2 regions of the Shewanella sp. Actino-trap-3 genome follow, and region 2 is predicted to be linked to the other one. Evidence: predicted binding sites of a transcription regulator. Region 2 holds the regulator's gene; the other holds the start of a gene.
What was found. The regulator LexA, encoded in region 2, represses DNA repair genes until DNA is damaged. The targets are predictions, from matches to a motif close to TACTGTATNNNNATACAGTA.
Positions count from the first base shown of each region.

Region 1: dinB (DNA polymerase IV) is a predicted target of LexA. The motif match lies at 3,008-3,027, and genes of this name have one in related genera.

Region 1 covers NZ_PJCE01000001.1:2,100,434-2,105,934, reverse strand. The annotation lists gene nqrF (NADH:ubiquinone reductase (Na(+)-transporting) subunit F) at 1-287, shown strand, start outside; gene CXF80_RS08945 (FAD:protein FMN transferase) at 411-1,433, shown strand; gene nqrM ((Na+)-NQR maturation NqrM) at 1,520-1,744, shown strand; gene bfr (bacterioferritin) at 1,977-2,447, shown strand; gene bfr (bacterioferritin) at 2,460-2,927, shown strand; gene dinB (DNA polymerase IV) at 3,065-4,144, shown strand; gene CXF80_RS08920 (aminoacyl-histidine dipeptidase) at 4,232-5,501, opposite strand, start outside.
Region 2 covers NZ_PJCE01000001.1:2,899,745-2,905,245, forward strand. The annotation lists gene mtr (tryptophan permease) at 1-846, opposite strand, end outside; gene plsB (glycerol-3-phosphate 1-O-acyltransferase PlsB) at 846-3,269, opposite strand; gene lexA (transcriptional repressor LexA) at 3,534-4,148, shown strand; gene CXF80_RS12415 (cell division inhibitor SulA) at 4,145-4,651, shown strand; gene coxB (cytochrome c oxidase subunit II) at 5,047-5,501, shown strand, end outside.

The sequences.
Region 1 (5,501 bases), 800 kb from region 2:
AACGTGAAATGTTCTACGTTGAAGATTTTGACGGCTTAGCGGCTGAAAATGAAAATTTCAAATGGCATGTAGCGTTATCGGATCCGCAAGCTGAAGATAACTGGACTGGTTATACAGGCTTCATTCATAACGTATTGTATGAAAACTACTTACGTGACCATGATGCGCCAGAAGATTGTGAGTTTTACATGTGTGGACCTCCAATGATGAACGCAGCGGTTATTGGTATGCTAAAAGATTTAGGTGTCGAAGACGAAAATATCTTATTAGATGATTTTGGTGGTTAATGCGTTAACTTATAACGTTGACATGTAAGTCATTAAATTGCAGCAGTGCAGACAAGGTGGTCAAACACGAGTCTTGCACGCTGCAATTTTTTTTTGTTCATTTAATACAAGTGTAAATTTGAGATGACTGTAAAATCAATCAAGCAAGTGTTACTGCCAATATTGTTACTGCCAATATTATTGATCAGTAGCTGCAGCTCACCAGATCCGATTATTTCATTATCTGGTAGTACCATGGGGACCACTTATCATATTAAAGTGGTCCCCAATGGCAGCTTGCCAGGACCACAATTATTACAAGCCGAAATTGATATGGCATTGGACGTGGTTAACAATCAAATGTCGACTTACCGACATGACTCAGAACTGTCTAAGTTTAATCAATTACAAGTACAGCAAAGCGTTAAAGTATCGGCCGATACTATTAAAGTCATAAAAGAGGGCATGCGTCTTTATCAAGAGACCGATGGTGCGTTAGATATCACCTTAGGGCCAGTGATTAACCTGTGGGGGTTTGGCCCCGATAAGCGGCCTACAACGATCCCGACTCAAGCTCAAATTGACGCGGCTAAAGCTAAGATGGGGATCAAGGAACTGTCGATAAAAGGCTTAACATTAATTAAGCACAATGCAGACTTGTATGTTGATTTATCCTCAATAGCAAAAGGGTTTGGTGTCGATAAAATTGCATCTATATTAGACAAATATCACGTGTCTGGTTATTTAGTCGAAATTGGTGGTGAACTGAATGTTAAAGGCACTAAAGCCAATAATGTCGCGTGGCGAGTTGCAGTAGAACAGCCAACAAGCGAAGGACAAACGGTGCAGCAAGTGATTGAGCCCGGGACTATGTCATTAGCAACATCGGGTGATTATCGTAACTTTTATCAAGAGAATGGCGAACGCTTTTCACATCTAATTGATCCTCGTAACGGTTACCCGATAAAGCATCAACTTGCTTCTGCAACCGTGTTACACTCTAGTTGTATGACAGCGGATGGATATGCAACGGCCATGATGGTGTTAGGTACACAAGCTTCATTGACACTTGCTAGAGAGAAAAATTTAGCAGTAATGTTAATTGAGAAGCAAGAGCAGGGATATCAGGTCTATTACAGCGATGCGTTTAAATCGTATCTTGAGTAGGTTCCTTATTTTTAAACTAGTTGATTAAACGACTGATTGATTCAACTAGTAGTACCCTAATCTAAATGAGTTAATTGGAGTTTGTGATGAGCACATTTATTGCAGCGTTTGTAGTATTATTATTGTTCTTTTTATTTATGTCTGTGGGTTATATTGTAAAGAAGAAAGCCGTAGCAGGCAGTTGTGGTGGCTTAGGCGTTTTAGGTATTGAGAAGGCGTGTGACTGCGACGACCCATGTGATAGCCGCAAACGCCGTATGGAAAAAGAGCAAGCTCGAAATGAGTTGCTTAATCAAAATCGAATTATTTAACGACGTTTGTCATTTAAAGCCTAGGTTACCAAACTAATGCTTTGTAAAGAGCCTTCATTTTGAAGGCTTTTTTTATGTTTGTGTATTACTAGTGAGTTACAAATCTTAGTTATAATGATAATGGTTATCAATAGTAAGTGTGTGAAAAGAAAGGAAAATTTGCCTTTTCCCCTATAGTGTTTTATTCTATTTGTAATTGATCTAGATCACGTTATTTATCGAGGGCATTACTATGAAAGGTCATCCTAAAGTCATTAGCCAACTCAATCGAGTACTTACCTGTGAGCTGACTGCCATTAACCAATACTTTTTACATGCACGCATGTTTAAACATTGGGGATTGGAAAAGCTTAATGAGAAAGAATATAAAAAATCGATTGAAGACATGAAGCATGCTGATAAGCTGATTGAACGTGTATTGTTTCTTGAAGGTTTACCTAATCTGCAACAATTAGATAAATTGCGTATCGGTGAGCATGCTGAAGAAATGCTCAACTGCGATCTGGCGGCTATAACAGCACAAATTGCGCTTTTGCGTGAAGCCATTAAGGTATGCGAAACTCAGCAAGATTATGTTAGCCGCGATTTATTCGAAGATTTACTCGAAGATGAAGAAGAACATTTAGATTGGATTGAGTCGCAACAAGAGCTTATCAATCAAACGGGTATTCAAAATTATCTTCAATCACAAATTAACGACTAATAGGAAATTATCATGAAAGGCCATCCAGAAGTCATCGATGCACTAAATAGTTTATTAACCGGCGAGTTGTCTGCCATGGATCAATATTTCGTCCATGCTCATATGTACGAAGACTGGGGATTCAACGAACTGTATACCCGTATTTTGCACGAGTCAGACGACGAAAAGTTGCATGCTGCTAAATTAGTCCAACGGATTTTGTTTCTTGAAGGCACTCCCGATGTTGCCAGTCGTGAAGCGTTGAACATTGGTAAAGATGTGCAAGAAATGTTTAAAAGTGATTTAGCCTATGAATATCATGTTGCTGATCATTTACGTAAAGTGATCGCGCTATGCGAAGACAAAAGTGATTATCAAACTCGCGAAATTTTAGAGGTGTTGTTGGATGACACTGAGTCTGATCACATGTACTGGTTAGAAAAGCAATTAGGTCTGATTGAGCTGGTTGGTTTACAGAATTATTTACAGACCAAAATGTAACATATCTATTGATACTGGTTACCATTTACTAAAGCCCAACTGAGATTGGGCTTTTTTGTGTCAGTGAGACAATGATTGAATACTGTTTATATATACAGTATCATCATGGTAATTGAGTTAATGATGATGGTCATAGAATGCGTAAAATCATTCACATCGATATGGATTGCTATTTCGCTGCCGTTGAAATGCGAGATTTTCCTGAACTACGAGGGAAAGCCATTGCTGTCGGTGGCAGAAGTGATCGCCGAGGTGTAATAAGCACATGCAGTTATGAGGCCCGTCAATTTGGGGTGCGTAGCGCGATGTCCAGTTATCATGCACTGCAGTTGTGTCCGCAGTTAATTTTAGTGCCTGGACGCATGGAAGTGTATAAATCGGTTTCATTGCAAATTCGTGAGATTTTTCATCGATACACAGATCTCGTTGAGCCATTATCTTTAGATGAGGCTTACCTTGATGTCAGCGATTGCAACGTTCAGCAAGGCAGTGCCACATTAATTGCTAAAGCCATTCGCAACGATATTTTTGAGGCCACAGGATTAACGGCTTCAGCGGGTATTGCACCGATTAAGTTTTTAGCCAAAATCGCTTCCGATTTAAATAAGCCCAATGGTCAATATGTGATCACCCCCAATCAAATTAGTGATTTTGTAAAAGACTTGCCACTGAGTAAAATTCCCGGTGTTGGCAAGGTTACTTCAAAAAAGTTAGCCGATATTGGCTTAACCACTTGTTATGACGTGCAACAATATCCTAAGGCTCAATTAATTAAGGCTTTCGGTAAATTTGGCCATGTGTTGGCTGAGCGTGCACAAGGGATCGACTCAAGGCAAATTAGTCCACACCGAGTGCGTAAGTCTGTTGGGGTTGAAACCACCTTAGCCAAGGATATTTTTACCTTAGAACAATGTCATCAAGTGTTACCACAGCTTATTCAAGAACTCAGTGCTCGGGTACATCGCAGTGCTAATGACCGGCAGATCCACAAACAAGTTGTTAAGCTTAAATTTAATGATTTTAAACAAACCACAATCGAGCATCGCAGTGATGAGATTTCGATTAACTTGTTTCATGACTTGCTGCAACAAGCTTTGCAGCGTAGCCAAGGGCGGGGTATTCGTTTGATTGGCGTGAGTGTTGGTTTAGCCGACGTGACGTTGGCAGCGACAGATAATAGTGCGGATAAAATCACCCAGCTCGATTTACAGTTTTAACACTGGAACAATACAAAAATTAAAAGGCGACATTATTGTCGCCTTTTAGTTTGTTTATTGTGTTGATAACGTCATCACTAAAACGGATTAAGCATTTTTAGCTGGAATACGCTCTAGTACCGCAAGTAGCAATTGCCAGTACTGACCAACGGTGGTGATGTTGACCATTTCATCTGGGCTGTGTGGATAGCGAATGGTTGGCCCAATTGAGACCATGTCCATAAGTGGATAAGGTTGTTTAAATAAGCCACATTCAAGACCAGCATGGATCACCATGATGGTTGGGTCTTTTTTATAAATGTCGTTATAAGTTTCACGCACAATCGCCATAATGGGTGAGCTTGTGTCTGGCTTCCAACCGGGATAAGCACCACTTAGGTCAATGCTTGCACCCGACAAATTAGTCAGAGCGGTGAGCATTCCTGTGACTTCTTCACGACCAGAATCGATTAGCGAGCGAATAAGACACAAGATTTCAACGCTTTCATCTTCGGTACTGATCACGCCGATATTAAGCGAGGTTTCAGTCACACCTTGAACTTCATCACTCATGCGGATCACGCCGTTAGGGCTAGCATGCAATAAGTCGATTAAGGTATTTTGTGCCTCTTCATCCATCACTTTGGTGGGGGCGTCAATGGACTCTAGGCTTAGCACCATTGCTGGATCGACGAGCGCGAGCTCTTGTCTTACTAATGCTTGGAAAGCCTCCATCGCTTGATGTAATTTATCAACATTTTCAGCAGGAAGCATAAAGCTGATATGGGCTTCACGCGGAATGGCATTACGTAATGAGCCACCGCTAAAGCTGACAAGTTCTAATGCCAGTTCATCACTGTGTTTAAACAAAAAGCGGGCAAGTAGTTTGTTTGCATTGGCGCGACCAAGGTGAATGTTCACCCCTGAATGACCGCCTTTAAGTCCAGCTAATGTCAGCTGAAAACTGGTATTTGTGTGTTCAGGAGCTTGCCATGACATAGGTACGCTGATATGTGCATCAACTCCGCCTGCACAACCCATGTAAATTTCACCTTCTTGTTCAGAATCGGTGTTGATCAAGATGTCTGCATCAAGGTAACCCGCTTCTAAACCAAAAGCACCTGTCATACCGGCTTCTTCATCAATGGTGAGCAGGACTTCCAGTGGCCCATGCTTGATGTCTTTACTGCCTAATACCGCAAGCGCTGAAGACATACCAATGCCGTTATCTGATCCTAACGTTGTCCCTCTGGCTTTAACCCAATCACCATCAACATAGGCTTCAATTGGGTCCGTTTCAAAGTTATGTACTTTGTCAGCATTTTTTTGTGGCACCATATCAATGTGTGCTTGCAATACCACTATTTTACAGTTTTCC
Region 2 (5,501 bases):
GCTGGCAATCACCCCCGACAAGGCCGCGACTAACACCCCGATATTGCCCCCTTGCGCAATAATATCGGCAAACTGGCTGCGTTGAATATTGCCCATTGTCGCTACTAACCAACACACATAAATAACCAATGCGATACTGGTTCCAGTAACGATGGCTTTCACAATCGTATTAGCATCTTTACCGTAATACTTTACTAAGCTCGGCACGTTACCGTGATAACCAAAACTGGCCAACCCAAAAGGAATAGCAGCGAGTAAATAAGGCAGATAACGCGACTCACCATCGGGTGACGCCAATTTCACCGTGTCAATGTCGATTAATAAATTACCGATAGCCAAGAAGAAAGTGATCATCATACCACCGAGCATTATGGTGGTGATCCGATCGACCGCTTTAGTACTGATAAACACCACAAGTGCCAAGACAATAGCAAAAACCAAACCCGCCACGCTCTGAGGCAAACTCACACCCAGAGCCGATAAGCTGTGATTAACAATCGACCCGCCACCACTGATATAAGCATAGGTTAAAATATACAACACAAAGGCAATAGATACGCCGTTAATCACCCGCCAAAACTGCCCTAGAGTTACGCGGGTTAAGGTGTCAAAACTATCGCCAGGTTCAAAATGCAAATTGGCTTCTAATAACAGCAAACCCGACATTAACATGCAAAACCATACACCTAACAACATGGCTAATGAATAACCAAACCACATTCCTGCACTAACGACCGGCAAGGAAAACATGCCCGCACCGACTGTGGTCCCAGCAATAATCATCGCCCCACCCAATACTGACTTACCGCTAGCTCGATGCTTTGCTGCATTCATGTGGTTGGCCATTATTGTCCGTGCTCCGCTGCCACACTATCAACAATGGTTTGTCTTACTGAAGAACTGAGTAATTTATTGGCATTATCTCGAATTCTTATCACTTCAGAACGATTCTCGACACTGCATAAATATCCCAATTCTTTTAGTTTCACGCTCAAGGTGTTATACAACTTTTTATCATAAAATTCTGGTGCGGTAATGCCATGTAGAGCCCCTAAACGTTGGGCTAACATATGACTATCGGTTTCCAATCCTGAACGCTCAAGCTCCGGATTTATCGCCAGTAAATTAAAGATAATGGCATAGCGTTGCAACGTCTCATTGATGGTTTCAGCAAGCAGTAACAGTTGAGTAATATGGTGAGGCGTGATCACCAACTGATCGCTACCGCTCAACAGACCTTGTTCAACCATAAAGTCTAAAATGCAATCTACATGTTTAGGAACATCATCAATACCCATAAAAAGTTCAGCTTTAAGTAATGGGTAAAAATCCATCACTATGGCATGGATTCGGGTGCGATCGCACACATCATAGTGCACTAAACAACTGGCGATGAGTGAAGGTAATGCCATTAAATGAATAATATTATTACGGTAATAACTCATGGTAATAGCAACTTTTTCATCAACCGAAATTATCTCGCCAATAAGGTCCTTAGTACTGACAAACTTATTTAACGACAGACAATGATCAACAATTGACTTGCCATTACCCTCTGCAACGGATGCGTAATGGGTATAAGGCACTGTGTTAAGTAATGCTAAATACAAATCAAGCTGACGTTCTAACTGGCTTCTTTCTAATGCATTTTGCTCTGATGCCAATAACACTAAACTGGTCAATGTCACCGAGCTGGCCGCAGCAGCGCCGTTGATATTGGTCATCACACGATTGGCTAGTAAGTTGACCGATGGGGTAAACCATGATGGTTTCTGATCAGGATCGTTCGCAATCTCTTTACGCCATTCTGGCGCCTGCTCGTTTAAGAAATGTTGTAAATTAATCGGCTCACCAAAGTTCACATAACCTTGGCCAAAATTGCCTAATTTACGCAGAGCCCCAAATAACTGCCAAACAGATTCTTTTTTCTTTTTCTTACCGCTTAATTCTTTATGGTAAGTGGCCACTTCCATCACATGGTCATAACCTAAATACACAGGCACTAAGGTCACAGGGCGTTCAATGCCACGTAACACACTATTAATAGTCATCGCTAACATACCGGTTTTAGGCGCTAGCAAACGCCCGGTACGAGAACGACCACCTTCAGTGAAATACTCGACCGAATAGCCCTTAGCAAATAACTGATCTAAGTATTCACGAAATACTGCGGTATAGAGCTTTTTGCCATTAAAACTACGACGGATAAAGAATGCTCCGCCACGACGGAACATAGGCCCAGCAGGCCAAAAGTTAAGATTAATACCGGCTGCAATGTGCGGTGGAACCATACCCTGATAATACAAAATATATGACAAGAGTAAGTAATCCATATGACTACGATGACAAGGCACATAGACAATTTCATGGCCGTCATGATGTAACTGCCTTATCTGTTCTGCACCTTTGATATTGATACCACTGTATAATTTGTTCCATAACCAGGTGAGGAAGCGCTCGGCAATGCGCACAAAACTATCAGAATAGTCAGCGGCAATTTCATCAAGGTATTCAATGGCGGTTTCACGGGCTTTCTCGACAGATACTTTTTTGTTTACCGACTCTTCTTCAATGGCTTTCTTGATTGCATCAGATTTAAGTAACGACGCAAAAAGCACTTGCCGATTCGGTAATTGCTGCCCTGTCATCACTTTGCGTTGACGGCGGAAATGCACTCGCGCAACACGGATCAATTTGTGAGCAATTCTTTTATCGGTACCGTGTTCATCAGCCATAAGACGAAGCGATAATGCATTAGAAAACTGAACAAAATTGTGGCGACCTAGAAACAAAATCATTAGCCATTTTCGCAGCCAGGTCGGGTTTTCCCTTTCAAAAAAAGCCGCTTTCATGCTGTCATCTTCTTTACCCGGTGTACGGCCCCAATAAAGGCTCACAGGCACCAACTGAATATCTAACTCAGGACATTGACGATGAAGCGCTAACAGACTGGTAAAACTATTAATAAATTTTTCACCGCTTTCGCGTTTACCAAAAAGCGGTTTGCGGCCTTCAAGACAAACGATGCGTGATACTTTGAGGCCATCCAATTGCAGTGGCTCATATGGACTGGGCATACCAAAGCTCTCAGTGATTTCGCTTAATGCAGCGGCATCACTGATTGATTCTGTTTTCATAACATAAATCAGAGGTTTAGATGGATCTAAATTAAGATCGTCAAAAGGATCATGTGGCACAACAACCGTGAGTACCATCGATTTTTGAATCCATTTTAACGCTCGTAAAAATATTGAATCTGGTTTTGACATGGTTATTTTCGCAACATAAGCCACTGTAATATTGTCGTATAGGATACCAGAAACCAGCCTGCTTACACTATCAGACCGATTTATCTTTACGCTTGAGTTCTCACTATCGGAAATAACATCAGACAATCAATACACAATAACTAATAGAAACAGGTTGTTGAATGATACTTGACCAACAATATACAAAAAAGAGTTGGTTAATACTTGCACGAACAAAAACACTGTATATAATGACAGTCACTGTATAAAAAGACAGGAACCATCATGAGACCGTTAACGCCGCGCCAAGCAGAAATTTTAGACTTAATTAAAAACAATATCACCGAAACAGGTATGCCACCCACTCGTGCTGAAATTGCGAGTCGTCTTGGCTTTAAAAGTGCTAATGCCGCCGAAGAGCATTTAAAAGCATTAGCCAAAAAAGGTTTTATCGAGATCATACCTGGTACCTCGAGAGGTATTCGTTTACCTCATGAAGAACAGCTTGAAATCGGTCTGCCACTCATTGGACAAGTTGCTGCTGGAGAGCCTATTTTGGCGCAAGAGCATGTAGAACAATATTATCAAGTTGACCCAAATATGTTTAAACCCGCCGCAGATTTTTTATTACGGGTTCGTGGTGATAGCATGAAAAATATTGGTATTTTAGAAGGCGACTTGCTCGCTGTACATAAAATGCAACAAGCGCGTAATGGTCAGGTTGTGGTGGCGCGTGTTGATGATGACGTCACCGTAAAACGATTTGAACAAAAAGGTAATATGATTTATCTGCATGCAGAAAATGAAGATTATAACCCGATAAAAGTAGATTTAAGTTGCCAAAGCCTAACCATCGAAGGGCTTGCAGTTGGCGTTATCCGTAATGGAGATTGGTCATGAACAAACTAATGGGCGTAGCGCCACGTCACCCAGGCTTATGGGTAGATTTAACTGAAACAGATCTGCATGGCAACCAAACCATTCAAACATTACAAACTGTCACCCAAGGTGAAGCAGAACTGAGTCAATTGTGTAGCCAACTGGCAACGTTGAGCCAGCAAGGCAGATGGGTTGTATTAATTAGTCCACCTCACATAGGCTATAAGCATATGCTGGCCAGTGCTGGAGTGAGAATGGATCGTATTTTACTGGTGCACACCAAAGATGAAGTCGAAACATTATGGGCCATGGAAAAAGCACTCACGAGCGGAACTTCTAGTGCAGTGGTTACTTGGACAAGTTCACTCGATGCTCGCGATAGTCGTCGATTGGAAATTGTCGCTAAGAGCGCGCGAGCATTAGGCGTGGTAATTGAAGATGTGAATGCTCACTTACCTCACAAACATCAATTTGTTAACTCTACATTAACAAATGAAGCAGGTAATTTTTGCTCATTTCACTAAGCATAAATCCTTAATTACCAAGCCCTGCATTGAATTCAGGGCTTTTTTTCATCTTTTATTAGCCTATTTACCAACAAAGTGATCTTGATCAATGTTTAATCTACAAGTAATGTGGTTAACAAGGATGAAACATTTTTCATCCTTAATTGGATAAAATGACAGTAATCAAGATTACTGCCAGACAAATAATCCAAATAGAAATTGATAAGTTCAGTCGTAGGTACAAGTGTGGTGCACAGCTAACAATAAAAGCGTAGACAGTCTGTATACAACCACCAAAGTACTTTGAGTTCATCAAGCTTTTTTCGGGAACCGAAGAGTTTGCATAGAGCTGAGATTTACTGTGTGACTTTTCTTTGTAGTTGCTATTTTGCAATTAGCAGGGGAGTAGTCTTGTGAAGCAATGGTTGTATTTTTTATTGGTTGTGTGGGTAGCACTTCCGCTTGGGGCAACAGAAATGCCCCTCAACATGACTCAAGGCGTGACAGATATCAGTGGTAAGGTTTATGACCTCCATATGACGATTCTTTACATCTGTTGTGCTATTGGGTTAGTGGTGTTTGGGATCATGATTTATTCGATGATTTATCACCGCAAGTCAAAAGGTGCCGTTGCGGCCAATTTTCACGAAAGTACCAAAGTGGAAATTGCTTGGACCGTCATCCCTTTCATTATCTTAATCGGAATGGCTATTCCAGCCACTAAAACCTTAATTGCCATGGAAGATCCCAGCGATGCCGATCTGACCATCAAAATTACTGGGTCACAGTGGAAATGGCACTACAGCTATTTTGATAAAGACATCGAATTTTACAGCTCATTATCCACCCCCAGAGAGCAAATTGATGG